Regions from separate parts of the Bacillus halotolerans genome, predicted to be linked through region 1. Evidence: riboswitches for the same ligand, from Rfam matches in the RefSeq annotation. Region 1 holds a riboswitch; each other region holds the start of a gene.
What was found. Region 1 has a riboswitch for thiamine pyrophosphate ahead of DIC78_RS02810 (HMP/thiamine ABC transporter substrate-binding protein ThiU). Riboswitches for the same ligand answer to the same signal wherever they lie in the genome.
Positions count from the first base shown of each region.

Region 2: another riboswitch for thiamine pyrophosphate. It lies ahead of DIC78_RS01695 (acetylornithine deacetylase); the one in region 1 lies ahead of DIC78_RS02810 (HMP/thiamine ABC transporter substrate-binding protein ThiU).
Region 3: another riboswitch for thiamine pyrophosphate. It lies ahead of thiT (energy-coupled thiamine transporter ThiT); the one in region 1 lies ahead of DIC78_RS02810 (HMP/thiamine ABC transporter substrate-binding protein ThiU).
Region 4: another riboswitch for thiamine pyrophosphate. It lies ahead of tenA (thiaminase II); the one in region 1 lies ahead of DIC78_RS02810 (HMP/thiamine ABC transporter substrate-binding protein ThiU).

Region 1 covers NZ_CP029364.1:590,922-594,515, forward strand. The annotation lists gene DIC78_RS02800 (sensor histidine kinase) at 1-683, opposite strand, end outside; gene DIC78_RS02805 (response regulator transcription factor) at 687-1,373, opposite strand; TPP riboswitch at 1,475-1,586, shown strand; gene DIC78_RS02810 (HMP/thiamine ABC transporter substrate-binding protein ThiU) at 1,683-2,288, shown strand; gene DIC78_RS02815 (ECF transporter S component) at 2,285-2,890, shown strand; gene DIC78_RS02820 (ABC transporter ATP-binding protein) at 2,877-3,594, shown strand, end outside.
Region 2 covers NZ_CP029364.1:377,322-380,915, reverse strand. The annotation lists gene sigE (RNA polymerase sporulation sigma factor SigE) at 1-245, shown strand, start outside; gene sigG (RNA polymerase sporulation sigma factor SigG) at 385-1,167, shown strand; gene DIC78_RS01700 (ABC transporter ATP-binding protein) at 1,324-2,118, shown strand; TPP riboswitch at 2,127-2,229, shown strand; partial or broken gene DIC78_RS01695 (acetylornithine deacetylase) at 2,320-3,594, shown strand, end outside.
Region 3 covers NZ_CP029364.1:3,121,500-3,125,093, reverse strand. The annotation lists rRNA gene DIC78_RS16000 (16S ribosomal RNA) at 1-1,152, opposite strand, end outside; TPP riboswitch at 1,625-1,726, shown strand; gene thiT (energy-coupled thiamine transporter ThiT) at 1,827-2,405, shown strand; gene DIC78_RS15990 (GNAT family N-acetyltransferase) at 2,446-2,970, opposite strand; gene floT (flotillin lipid rafts scaffold protein FloT) at 2,997-3,594, opposite strand, start outside.
Region 4 covers NZ_CP029364.1:745,634-749,227, reverse strand. The annotation lists gene DIC78_RS03740 (monovalent cation:proton antiporter family protein) at 1-1,561, shown strand, start outside; TPP riboswitch at 1,624-1,732, shown strand; gene tenA (thiaminase II) at 1,813-2,520, shown strand; gene tenI (thiazole tautomerase TenI) at 2,498-3,115, shown strand; gene thiO (glycine oxidase ThiO) at 3,099-3,594, shown strand, end outside.

The DNA of each region.
Region 1 (3,594 bases):
TGCTCTTTCAGCATGCTCGCCATCTCATTAAAGGTCAGCCCCATTTGATACAGTTCGTCATGCGACTGTCCTTCCAGAGAAATTGTTTTGAATGCTTTTTCTCTCTGTATGTCTTTCATCGTTGTCACCAATTGTCTGATTGGATTGGTGATATGGCGGGCGAGTAAGCTTCCGGCAAAGAAGGAAGCGATACAGACAGCCGCGCTGGCCGCAATTAAGATGATTCTTAGCAGAAGAAGACTCTCTTCTGTATGCTCCAGCCTTTCCACGAGCTGAAGCGATACGACTTGTCCGTCTGTCCAAATGACCGGGACAGCTGCTGCTGCAAACAGTTTGCCTTCATGCTTTGTCACGTCTGTCGTTTCCCCGCTGTGAAAAGAAAGAGGGAAGTCTTTATATGCTTTTTCCTTTGTGATGGTCATGACGGCTTTCCGATCCGCACTCACTACCCGCACCATTCCGTTTGCCGGAAGATAGGCCTGCAGCATATCCTGCAAAGCCACCCCTTGTGTTTCGGCGGTATGAAGAGCTTCGGTGATATTGTCCGTTTCATCGGCAAGACGGGCCGCATCCTTTGAGGTGAGTGCCGATGAAAAAATGAGATAGACCGCAGTATGAACCAACATTAATAAAATCAACAGCCAAATGGATGTATACAGATGAATCTTTGTCTTCAGCTTCATCATTTACCCCTTAATGGTATAGCCGACCCCGCGTACGGTATGAATCAGCTGTTTTTCGTAAGGATAGTCCAATTTTTTTCTGATATATCTTATGTACACGTCGACGACATTTGTATCACCGATGTAATCAAACCCCCATACAGAGCTGAGAATTTGCTCTCTCGTCAGCACTTGCTGCGGATGCTTCAGCATATAGACGAGCAGATCAAATTCCCGGGGCGTTAATCCAACTTCTTTGTCTCCCCGTCTGACTTCACGTGTTTTCTCGTTCACCTGCAAATCGTCATATGTCAAAAATGTGCCGATATCCTCTGTTTTGCTTCCGGTTTGGCGGAGTGCCGCTCTGATTCTGGCAAGCAATTCTTCTATTTCAAACGGCTTGGTGACATAGTCATTCGCACCGATGTCAAGCCCCGTTACCTTATCTGGAACGCTGTCGCGGGCTGTTAATAAAATAACCGGTGTCTTTTGATCCGTTTTCCTCAGCCGGCGCAGCACTTCAAGCCCGCTCAACCCTGGCAGCATGACATCGAGCAGCAATAGGGAATACGAACCTTCCGTGGCCGCGTTAAGTCCTTCAGAGCCATTATGTTTGATGGTGACGCTGTATCCTTCATATTCCAATTCAAGCTGAAGGACCCTCGCGATTTTTTCTTCATCTTCCACAATTAATATGTGCCCTTTTTCCAATTCCGATCATCCTCTCATGTTCCTATATGAAAAAAATGATTTCATTGTTTACAAAATGATTCTTATCATCTATTATGATGTCAAAATAAAAAATTGTATACGGAAAGCACTAGGGGTGCTGTTATGGCTGAGATAAAGCGCGCAAAAACGCGCTTTGATCCCTTATGACCCGATCTGGATAATACCAGCGTGGGGAAGTGCAGGTTGACCGAAAGGTGTATTTTTTCGTGCGCTTACTCGATCTATGACTGCATATTCCCTAAGGATATGCAGTTTTTTATTTTACCAAAAAAACAGGAGGTCAGAGAAATGGACAACTTATGCGGTACAAGCAGAATCGCCGGATTTCGGTTCTCTTTATACCCGATGACAGATGATTTTATCAGTGTGATCAAGTCTGCGCTGAAAAAAACGGATACGTCAAAGGTTTGGACAAAGACCGATCATATCAGCACAGTTTTGCGCGGATCGATCGAGCATGTATTCGACGCCGCCAAAGCCATCTACCTGTATGCAGCAAATAGCGAAAAGCACATTGTCATGAACGGGACGTTTTCCATCGGCTGCCCCGGCGATACACAAGGAGATACATATCTGACAGCAGATGAAAAGCGTGTCAACGAAGAATCTGTTCACGACCTGAAAGCAGAGGCTCCTTGCCAATTTGCGCTTTATCCGATGAATGAGCCGAATTATATGGACATCATCATGAAAGCTGTTGAAATCGCTAAGGCTGACGGCACCTTTGTACAGGGTGTTCATTACGCAAGTGAGGTAGACGGAGATGCACACGACGTGTTCCGGACACTGGAAGCCGCTTTCCGCATGGCAAATCAGCAAACAGCCCATGTCACCATGACCGTGAACTTCTCGGCAAACAGTCCATCAAGAAAACAGAAAGCAGGGATAAAATGAAAAGCTGGAAAGTAAAAGAAATTGTCATCATGTCTGTTATCAGTATTGTTTTTGGCATTGTGTATTTAGTATTCACCCATTTCGGAAACGTACTTGCAGGGATGTTCGGGCCCATCGCTTATGAACCGATTTACGGCATTTGGTTTATCGTGTCAGTGATTGCCGCGTACATCATTCGTAAACCGGGCGCGGCCCTTGTTTCAGAAATCATTGCAGCTCTCGTTGAATGTTTGCTGGGAAATCCTTCAGGCCCGATGGTTATCGTTATCGGCATTGTTCAAGGTCTCGGAGCAGAAGCTGTATTTCTTGCGACACGCTGGAAAGCATATTCCCTTCCTGTGCTGCTTCTGGCGGGTATGGGGTCTTCGGTGTCCAGCTTTATTTATGATTTCTTTGTTTCCGGTTATGCGGCGTACTCACCGGGCTATCTGCTCATTATGCTTGTGATCCGTCTCGTTTCAGGTGCGGTCCTGGCCGGCCTTCTCGGAAAAGCTGTCAGCGATTCTCTCGCATATACGGGTGTCTTAAACGGAATGGCACTCGGAAAGGAACTGAAAAAGAAAAGGAAACGGAAACGGGTATCAAATCATGCAAGCCTATAACAAGTTGCTTTCGGTTGACCGGCTTAGCTTTTCATATGAAGAAAACGAGAAACCGATTTTTCAGGATATAACGTTTGAGCTCCAAAAAGGAGAATGCGCTTTATTGTTAGGGCCGAGCGGGTGCGGAAAAAGCTCGCTTGCCCTCTGTTTAAACGGGCTTTACCCTGAAGCTTGCGACGGGATGCTGTCTGGGCATGTATTCTTATTTCAAAAAACGATCACTGACGCTGAAACCTCTGAAACAATCGCTCAGCATGTCGGAGTCGTCTTTCAGGACCCTGAGCAGCAGTTTTGTATGCTGACAGTAGAGGATGAAATCGCCTTTGGATTGGAAAATCTGCAAATCCCCCAAGAAGAAATGGTGAAGAAAATTGATGACGTTCTGGAAAAATTACACATCACTCATGTAAAGGAAAAAACGATTTCCACTCTGTCAGGGGGACTGAAGCAAAAAGTCGCGCTCGCCTGTATTTTGGCGATGGAGCCTGAGCTCATTATTCTGGATGAACCGACTTCCCTTTTAGACCCTTATTCAGCACGGGAATTCGTTCAAATGATCAAAGAGCTTCAGCAGGAAAAAGGCTTCGGCCTTCTCGTGATCGAACATCAGCTTGATGAGTGGGCGCCTTGGGTTGAAAGAACAATCGTACTGGATGGAGCAGGCAAGAAAGCCTTAGACGGGCCGACTAAGGATATGTTTCAGC
Region 2 (3,594 bases), 210 kb from region 1:
CGGATGACGACATCATCACAAAGGACATTGAAGCAAATGTGGATAAAAAGCTTCTAAAAAAAGCGCTCGAACAGTTAAATGAGAGGGAGAAACAAATCATGGAACTGCGTTTTGGGCTCGTCGGCGAAGAGGAAAAGACCCAAAAGGATGTTGCGGATATGATGGGGATTTCCCAATCCTATATTTCCCGTCTGGAAAAAAGAATCATTAAAAGATTGCGAAAAGAATTCAACAAAATGGTGTAAAAAATTTTTGCGGCTTAATCCCTTGATTCTACAAGGATTTCCCAATTATGACTATTTTTCGGTTTGAGTGCAGTGCATATTTTTCCCACCCGAGGAGATACTTAACGTTGTACAGCAGCTCCTGTAGGGAGGGAAAAAAGTGTCGAGAAATAAAGTCGAAATCTGCGGGGTGGATACCTCCAAATTACCCGTACTCAAGAATGAAGAAATGAGAAAGCTGTTTAGGCAATTGCAGGACGAAGGTGATGATTCAGCCAGAGAAAAGCTTGTAAACGGGAACTTGCGTCTTGTCTTAAGTGTCATTCAAAGATTTAATAACAGAGGGGAGTATGTTGATGACTTATTTCAAGTCGGCTGTATCGGACTAATGAAATCCATTGATAATTTTGATCTAAGCCACAATGTTAAGTTTTCAACATACGCTGTACCTATGATTATCGGAGAAATCCGCAGGTATTTGCGCGATAATAACCCGATACGTGTCTCGAGATCACTTAGGGATATCGCATATAAGGCACTCCAGGTAAGAGAACGGTTAATCAGTGAGACAAGCAAGGAGCCGACGGCAGAGGATATCGCCAAAGTTCTTGAAGTACCGCACGAAGAAATTGTGTTTGCACTCGACGCCATTCAAGATCCGGTATCTCTTTTTGAACCGATCTACAATGACGGCGGAGATCCGATTTATGTCATGGATCAAATCAGTGATGAACGCAACAAAGATACACAATGGATTGAAGAGCTGGCTTTGAAAGAGGGCATGAGAAGGCTGAACGAGAGGGAAAAAATGATTTTAAGAAAACGGTTCTTCCAAGGAAAAACGCAAATGGAAGTAGCCGAAGAAATCGGGATTTCTCAAGCACAGGTGTCCAGACTGGAAAAGGCAGCAATCAAACAAATGAATAAGAATATTCATCAATAGCATGGACGTGGAAAGCCTTTAAAACAGAAATTGTTTTAAAGGCTTTTCTATTTAGAAGCGGGCGGTTTACGTTTTCGAAAAAGTAAGGTATCCTAGTCCGTACACAGTTTTGTGAAAATTAAAACAATTATTCGGTTTGGAAAGAGGAGGACCACAATGATTTTGCAGCTTGACAATGTCTCACTAAAACGGAATGGAAAATGGATACTAAAGGATATTCATTGGAAAGTAGAAGAAAAGGAGAACTGGGTGCTTTACGGATTAAATGGAGCAGGGAAGACTGCGCTGTTAAATATGCTATGCTCTTACTATTTTCCGACAACAGGCGAGATGCAGGTGCTTGGTCATGTATTCGGAAAAACGGAGCTGGGAGATAAACTCAGACGAAAAATCGGCCTTGTCTCAGCGGGTCTTCAGCAAAAATTGTATCCGGCAGATTCAGCTTTTGAAATTGCTCTGAGCGGGGCATATGCTTCGATTGGCTTGTATGAAACACCAAGTGCGGAAATCAGAGAAAAAGCGATTGCCCTGCTCGAGGACTTAGGAGCCATTGATTATGCCGACCGCCGCTACGAAACTCTTTCTCAAGGAGAGAAACAAAGAGCTTTAATCGCAAGAGCGCTAATGGCTGATCCGGAGCTGCTTATACTGGACGAACCAGTTACAGGACTTGATTTTATTGCCCGGGAAAAACTGTTAGATACGATTACGCACATTGCAAGCAGGGAAAATGCGCCGTCTATTCTTTATGTTACGCATCATGCGGAAGAAATTTTGCCGATTTTTGATAAAGCCCTCTTGTTAAAAAAGGGAGAAGTCTTTAGGTCAGGACAAATGAAAGACATGCTGACAGACGAATCACTTTCTTCTTTTTTTGATACGCCGATCCGTGTATTATGGAATCAGGATCGTCCGTTTTTAACAAGAGCTGAGCCGGTGACAAATGCATAACAACATACGATTCATCCTGGGGGTGCTTTCGAAGCTGAGAGAGACGCTGGTCTCAACCCTTATTGACCTGATCTGGATCATACCAGCGGAGGGAAGCGGTGAAAAAAGCGGAGAATGCAGCAGCTTGCACTCTGCTTTCTTTATTAAGCCGTTTCATGAATATGAAACGGCTTTTTTCTATTAAAAATAGGAGCGGATAACATGATTGATCAAGTAGAATCTTTACTGAAAAAAGTGGAAGAACAAAAGGACGAGCTCATTGAGCTTGCGAAAACGCTGATTTCTTTTAAAACACCGGCGCCGCCTGCGAGAAATACAGACAGCATCCAAACATGGATTGCACAGTTTTTGCTTGAACGGGGATTTTCTATCGACAAATGGGACGTTTATCCAGGAGATCCCAATGTTGTGGGTGTTTTAAAAGGAACAAATTCAGCCGCCTATCAAAGTTTAATCATCAATGGGCATGTCGATGTGGCAGAGGTAAAAGAGGGCGAGGACTGGGTGCATGACCCATTTTGTCCCAGTGAGAAAAACGGTTTCTTAATCGGCCGGGGGGCGCTTCAGATATGAAAGGCGGAATGGCCTGTGTGCTGTTTGCTTTAAAGCTGATTCGTGAAGCGGGCGTTGAGCTCCCGGGCGATTTGATTCTGCAATCGGTCATCGGGGAGGAAGTCGGAGAGGCCGGCACGCTTGAATGCTGCAAAAAGGGCTATCACGCAGACTTTGCAGTTGTGGCGGATACGAGCGATATGCATATTCAAGGTCAAGGCGGAGTGATTACAGGCTGGATCGAAATGAAAAGCAGTCAAACGTTTCACGATGGAACAAGACGGAATATGATCCACGCTGGCGGAGGAACCTTCGGGGCGAGCGCAATCGAAAAAATGGCAAAAATCATTTCTGGACTCGGTGAGCTGGAGCGACATTGGGCCATTATGAAAAGCTATCCTGGCTTTACCCCCGGTACAAACACAATTAATCCCGCTGTTATAGAAGGAGGCAGACATGCGGCCTTTATAGCGGATGAGTGCCGATTATGGATTACCGTCCATTTTTATCCCAATGAAACGCATGAAGAAGTGGCTGCTGAAATAGAAGATTACATCAACAGGCTGAGTGACAGTGATATTTGGCTGAGGGAAAACCGTCCTGTCTTCAAATGGGGAGGCTCTTCAATGATTGAAGAAAGAGGAGAAATTTTTCCGGCCTTGGAAGTTGATCCGGCTCATCCCGGCGTTTTAGCCCTTACGGCGTCACACGAGGAGATCAAACGGGAACGCCCGGTCATTGACGTATCTCAAACCGTAACCGATGGTGGATGGCTTTATCATGCCGGTATTCCAAGCGTAATATACGGACCGGGCGATTTATATAATGCTCATGCCGTTAATGAAGAGGTATCGATTGAGCAGCTCGTAGATTATACGAAAATCATGCTCACGTTCATCATAAGCTGGTGCAGCCGCAAAAAAG
Region 3 (3,594 bases), 1.6 Mb from region 1:
GCCCAACTGAATGCTGGCAACTAAGATCAAGGGTTGCGCTCGTTGCGGGACTTAACCCAACATCTCACGACACGAGCTGACGACAACCATGCACCACCTGTCACTCTGCCCCCGAAGGGGACGTCCTATCTCTAGGATTGTCAGAGGATGTCAAGACCTGGTAAGGTTCTTCGCGTTGCTTCGAATTAAACCACATGCTCCACCGCTTGTGCGGGCCCCCGTCAATTCCTTTGAGTTTCAGTCTTGCGACCGTACTCCCCAGGCGGAGTGCTTAATGCGTTAGCTGCAGCACTAAGGGGCGGAAACCCCCTAACACTTAGCACTCATCGTTTACGGCGTGGACTACCAGGGTATCTAATCCTGTTCGCTCCCCACGCTTTCGCTCCTCAGCGTCAGTTACAGACCAGAGAGTCGCCTTCGCCACTGGTGTTCCTCCACATCTCTACGCATTTCACCGCTACACGTGGAATTCCACTCTCCTCTTCTGCACTCAAGTTCCCCAGTTTCCAATGACCCTCCCCGGTTGAGCCGGGGGCTTTCACATCAGACTTAAGGAACCGCCTGCGAGCCCTTTACGCCCAATAATTCCGGACAACGCTTGCCACCTACGTATTACCGCGGCTGCTGGCACGTAGTTAGCCGTGGCTTTCTGGTTAGGTACCGTCAAGGTACCGCCCTATTCGAACGGTACTTGTTCTTCCCTAACAACAGAGCTTTACGATCCGAAAACCTTCATCACTCACGCGGCGTTGCTCCGTCAGACTTTCGTCCATTGCGGAAGATTCCCTACTGCTGCCTCCCGTAGGAGTCTGGGCCGTGTCTCAGTCCCAGTGTGGCCGATCACCCTCTCAGGTCGGCTACGCATCGTTGCCTTGGTGAGCCATTACCTCACCAACTAGCTAATGCGCCGCGGGTCCATCTGTAAGTGGTAGCCGAAGCCACCTTTTATGTTTGAACCATGCGGTTCAAACAAGCATCCGGTATTAGCCCCGGTTTCCCGGAGTTATCCCAGTCTTACAGGCAGGTTACCCACGTGTTACTCACCCGTCCGCCGCTAACATCAGGGAGCAAGCTCCCATCTGTCCGCTCGACTTGCATGTATTAGGCACGCCGCCAGCGTTCGTCCTGAGCCAGGATCAAACTCTCCGATAAATGGATCGCAGATTAAGTTCACCACATCCTGTGGCAACATCTGCGTGATCTGCATCGTGCAGACCTCAGTTTGACTGACTACGCACATTGCTGTGCGATTTATAATAAAACTTGAATTAACAGGTACGTTTTGTCTTGTTTAGTTTTCAAAGATCATCACCGCTCTCAATGAAGCAGCTTTACCAATATAACACTCAGCTTCTTAATTGTCAACAACTTTTTTAAAAGTTGTTTAAAGCTTCTTGTTTTGTCTGCTGTTCATCAGCGACGTTTAATAATATAACACCTATAATTATTTATTGCAATAGTTTTTTAAAAAAATCTATAAAACAATAAAACTGTAATCTTTCTTTATTCTATCTAACTTGTAATGCTTTATAAAACATTTATCTATTAAAGAACATTTACTACAGGCAATGTCATCTTGTTGTTTTAACCTTTTTCTTGTATAGTAGAAACGAACTAAATATCCGATGACCACAAGGGGAGCATAAAAGCTGAGAGTGAGCGGTTTCGTTCTGACCCTTTGAACCTGTTAGTTAACGCTGGCGTAGGGATGTGGCAAAGTCAAATGAATTGCAGATTGTAAAGCAGTGCGTGGAACTTTCCTCATCCTTCCGCGTGCTGCTTTTTTGTTGTCCTTTTGGATTGTCTATCGATGGAAGGGGATTTTTATGGCTCAATCAAGACAACTGGTACGTCTTATTGAAATTGCAATCATGACTGCTGCTGCTGTCATTTTAGACATCGTTTCCGGAATGTTCCTCCGTATGCCTCAAGGAGGGTCGGTATCCATCATGATGATTCCGATTTTTTTGATTTCTTTTCGCTGGGGAGTTAAAGCGGGGCTTACAACCGGTCTATTGACAGGTCTCGTTCAAATTGCGATCGGAAATCTATTTCTTCAGCACCCTGTTCAGCTGTTGCTTGATTACATGGCAGCGTTCGCCGCTGTCGGCATAAGCGGCTTTTTCGCTTCCGCTGTCCGCAAATCCGCCTTATCAAAAGCAAAAGGGAAATTGATCGTATCAATTATTTGCGCAGTTTTTATCGGCAGTTTTCTGCGTTATGCTGCACACGTGATTTCAGGGGCTGTATTTTTCGGCAGCTTTGCACCAAAAGGAACGCCGGTATGGCTCTACTCATTAACTTATAATGCTACTTATATGATTCCGTCATTCATCATCTGTGCGATTGCCCTTTGTTTATTGTTCATGACAGCTCCGCGCTTGCTGAAAACCGAAAAGGCTTAATCTAACAACCCCCAGCGGCCGTTCCGCTGGGGGTTGTTTTTTATCTTCCGTTAAGCAGATTTTTTAATGAAGCAAGATCCGGCCAGCCGAATCCTATTTCTTTCATGCTTTCTCCTGCGATTTCAAAACTATCCTCGGCTGCTCTTTCAGGTGAAAACGACTGATAAAAATTAATCGAAGGATTCTCTTCTACGACCCAAACAAACATGCTCGTAAAGCCCTGATCAAGCAAAAAATCTGTACCCTTTGTCAAAAGCGCTCTGCCTGCACCTTGCCGCTGTTTTTCTTTTAAAAGGTAAATGGCATACAACTCTCCGTCATAGCCTTTCTGCTCTGAACGAATTGAACCAAAAGATGCAAAGCCGAATACCGAGCCTTTTTCATCTTCTGCCACAAAAACCCCCTTTAATGAACGGCTTTTCCATTTGGCTTCAAAATCCTTGTAGTTCAAACCATTTAAGTATTCAGCGGAGACAATGCCGCTGTATGTTGTCACCCAGCTGTCAACATGCACTTTTGCGATTGCCTTTATATCATCTAGTCGTGCTTCTCTTATAGTCACCATTCATTCTCTAATCCTTTCCGCAATGGTTATTCAGATTTTTGAACAGGTTTTGTTTCTTTTAATTCATTTGTCAGTTCGTTGATGCTCTGTTTGATGTTGCCTTTTCCTGAAAAGTTCTCAATCATTTCTTTTACGTCGATTCCCGAAGACGCTTTTAAGCTTTCTTGCAGACTGGACATTAAATTTGTCGCATAGCTTGTGACTTTGTTGGCGCCGCTTGAATCACCGTTTCCTCCTGTATCAACAACGGTGATCTTATCAATATTTGAAAGCGGTGCTGATACCTGTTTCGCGTATTCCGGAAGCATTTTGACAATCATATCGAAAATCGCAGCCTGACCGTACTGCTCAAAGGCAGCGGCAATTTTTTCTTTCGCTTCCGCTTCCGCAAGACCTTTTAAGCGAATAACCTCAGCCTCTGTCTCACCTTTTGCTTTTTCAGCTTCTGCTTTTGCAAGGCCGTCAATTCTGACCCTTTCAGCTTCAGCCTTCGCCATCGCTTCTATGCTGTATTTCTTGGCATCGGCTTGGGCTAGCTGTTTGGCTTTTTCAGCAGCGGCAGATTGCTCAACTGAATAGCGGTCTGCATCGGCTTTTTTCTTCACTTCAGAATCATACTGGCGT
Region 4 (3,594 bases), 150 kb from region 1:
GGAAGCACCCAATACATTTGCCACAGCATCCATTATTTTTATCGGTATTTTTATTTTATCATTGCTGCTGTCCTATGGGTTCGTCTTGGCCGGATTTATCCAAAATGCTTTTTTAATGACGCTTATTATTTCTACGATTTCGTTAGGTGTTGTTGTTCCAACCTTAAAGGAAGAACGGATCATGGATTCAAACATCGGGCAGATTATCCTGCTTGTTGCTGTGATTGCTGACTTGGTCACTATGATTCTTCTTGCTGTATTTTCTTCTCTATACGGAGAGGACAGCGGAAACATGTGGCTCTTGATGATCCTGTTCGCAGCCGGAGTAGTGCTTTACTTTTTCGGCCGGGTCTTCAAACACCGTTCTTTTGTTCAGTCCATGTCAAAAGGGACGATCCAGATCGGGACTCGTGCTATTTTCACCTTAATTATCGTACTGGTGGCTCTGTCTGAATCACTGGGAGCAGAAAATATTCTCGGCGCTTTCTTAGCGGGCGTGCTTGTTTCCCTGCTCTCGCCGAACAAGGAACTGGTTCAGCAACTTGATTCCTTCGGCTACGGGTTCTTAATACCGATTTTCTTTGTGATGGTCGGTGTAAAATTGGATATTTGGACACTTTTTCAGGACCCGAAAATTTTAGTGATGATTCCGCTGTTGCTTATGGCGCTGTTAGTAAGCAAAATTCTTCCTGTCCTGTACTTGAAGAAATGGTATGATAACCGCACAATTTTGGCGTCTGGTTTCCTGCTGACATCAACGCTTTCTCTTGTGATTGCCGCTGCGACAATCGGCCAGCAGCTTCATGTAATCAGCGCGAATATGTCAGGAGCGCTTACGCTGGTGGCGGTTATTGCAAGTATTTTTACGCCGGTCGGTTTTAAAAAGCTGTACAAAAAACAGGAGCAGCCGGAGGAGAAAAAGAAGATCACATTTATCGGCGCTAATCAAATGACACTGCCTGTGACACTTGAATTGCCTGAGAACGAGTATGAAGTGCGTGTCGTGCACGTTTATCAAGAAAACGCTGAGGAAAAGCTGTCAGACTCAGTATTTTCCGTCGAAACGATTTCTGATTATGAGCATCAAACCCTTGAATCACTCGGTATATTTGATACAGAAATCCTTGTGGTGGCGACAGGGGATGAAGACATGAATACGGACATCGCACTATACGCCAAAGAAAAAGGAACAGAAAGAGTCATTGCCAGCACCGGATCACCGGAGAACGAAGCGAAATTGAAAGAGCAGGGCATCAGCATCTTTTCCATCTTGCTGTCGACCAAAACGCTGCTTCGCGCGCTGATAGAAGCGCCTGGCGTCATGAAACTGCTCACGAACCAAGAGTCTTCGCTGTATCAAATTAATATGGAAAACAGCAAATACGACGGCGTGATTCTCCGTGAATTCCCTTTAACAGGCGACGTGATTTTTGTCAGGATTTTCCGGGGTGTCGACAGCATCGTTCCTCACGGCGATACAAGACTGAAAATCGGAGACCGCTTAATTGTCACCGGATCACGCGGGTACGTAACCGATCTTAAGAAAACATTGGAAGGATAATATCTTGACCAAATAAGGATTCGTGTTAATATAGAGGGGCAGAACAATTCAATATGCATTCGTAAAACCACTAGGGGTGTCCTTTATAAGGGCTGAGATAAAAGTGTGACTTTTAGACCCTCATAACTTGAACAGGTTCAGACCTGCGTAGGGAAGTGGAGCGGTATTTGTGTTATATAACTATGCCAATTCCAAACCACTTTTCCTTGCGGGAAAGTGGTTTTTTTATTATCAGACAGGGGGAATGACGTGTGAAGTTTTCAGAAGAATGCCGCAGTGCAGCCGCAGAATGGTGGGAAGGCAGCTTTGTCCATCCATTTGTTCAGGGGATCGGTGACGGAACTCTCCCGATCGACCGCTTTAAATATTACGTGCTTCAGGATTCTTACTATTTAACTCATTTTGCAAAGGTGCAATCGTTCGGTGCCGCTTATGCAAAGGATCTTTATACAACAGGACGCATGGCCAGCCATGCTCAAGGTACATATGAAGCGGAGATGGCGCTTCATCGCGAGTTTACGGAGCTTTTGGAAATCAGTGAGGAAGAACGGAAGTCATTTAAGCCATCTCCTACCGCTTACTCCTATACATCCCATATGTACCGTTCGGTTTTGAGCGGGAATTTTGCAGAAATCTTGGCAGCTCTTCTCCCGTGCTATTGGCTTTATTATGAGGTTGGTGAGAAATTGCTGACATGTGATCCGGGGCATCCGATTTACCAGAAGTGGATTAGCACATACGGCGGTGACTGGTTCAGACAGCAGGTGGAAGAACAAATTAACCGCCTGGATGAGCTGGCGGAAAACAGCACAGAGGAAGTGCGTGCCAAGATGAAAGAGAATTTCGTTATTTCGAGCTATTATGAATATCAGTTCTGGGGAATGGCTTATCGAAAAGAAGGCTGGTCAGACAGCGGCGTAAAAGAGGTGGAAGGGCTTGGAGCTGCACGCCATAACTGATGACCGCAAGCCGGTTGAAGATCTAATGAGATCAATTATAGCCATTCAGGATGAGGTTGATTTCATCCATATTCGTGAACGGTCTAAATCGGCGGCTGACATTTTGAAACTGCTGGAGCTTATTTCTGAAGGCGGTGTTGATAAGCAAAAGCTGGTGATGAATGGCCGGGTTGATATTGCGCTTTTTTCAAATATTCACCGCGTTCAGCTGCCGAGCAGCAGCTTTTCGCCGAAACAAGTAAGAGCCAGATTTCCTCACCTGCACATTGGGCGATCGGTGCATTCACTGGAGGAAGCGCTTCAGGCAGAAAAGGAAGACGCTGATTATGTTTTGTTCGGCCATGTGTTTGAAACGGATTGCAAACAAGGCCTTGATGGCAGAGGCGTGTCTTTGCTTTCAGAAATCAAACAGAGGATCTCGATTCCGGTTATTGCAATTGGCGGAATGACACCTGCCAGATTAAGAGAAGTGAAACAAGCAGGTTCAGACGGTATCGCTGTCATGTCCGGAATTTTTTCTTCCGATGATCCTTTGGAAGCTGCCAGACGATATTCCCGCAAGCTAAAGGAGATTCAGTATGAAAAGGCATTATGATGCAGTTGTCATTGGAGGCGGAATTATTGGTTCCGCGATAGCTTATCAGTTGGCAAAAGAAAAGAAAAACACCGCATTGCTTGAAAGCGGAACAATCGGCGGCAGAACAACAAGCGCCGCGGCAGGGATGCTTGGCGCCCATGCCGAGTGCGAGGAGCGGGATGCGTTTTTTGATTTCGCCATGCACAGTCAGCGTTTGTATCAGGGTCTTGGAGAGGAGCTACTTGCCTTATCCGGCATTGATATCAGAAGGCATGAAGGCGGTATGTTTAAGCTTGCATTCTCCGAAGAAGACGTGTCCCGCTTGAGACGGATGGACGATTTGCATACTGTCAGCTGGCATACAAAAGAAGAAGTGCTGGAAAAAGAGCCGTATACGGCCGGTGAGATTTACGGGGCGAGCTTTATTCAGGACGATGTTCATGTTGAGCCTTATTTTGTGTGCAAGGCATACGCTAAATCGGCTAAAGCGCTTGGTA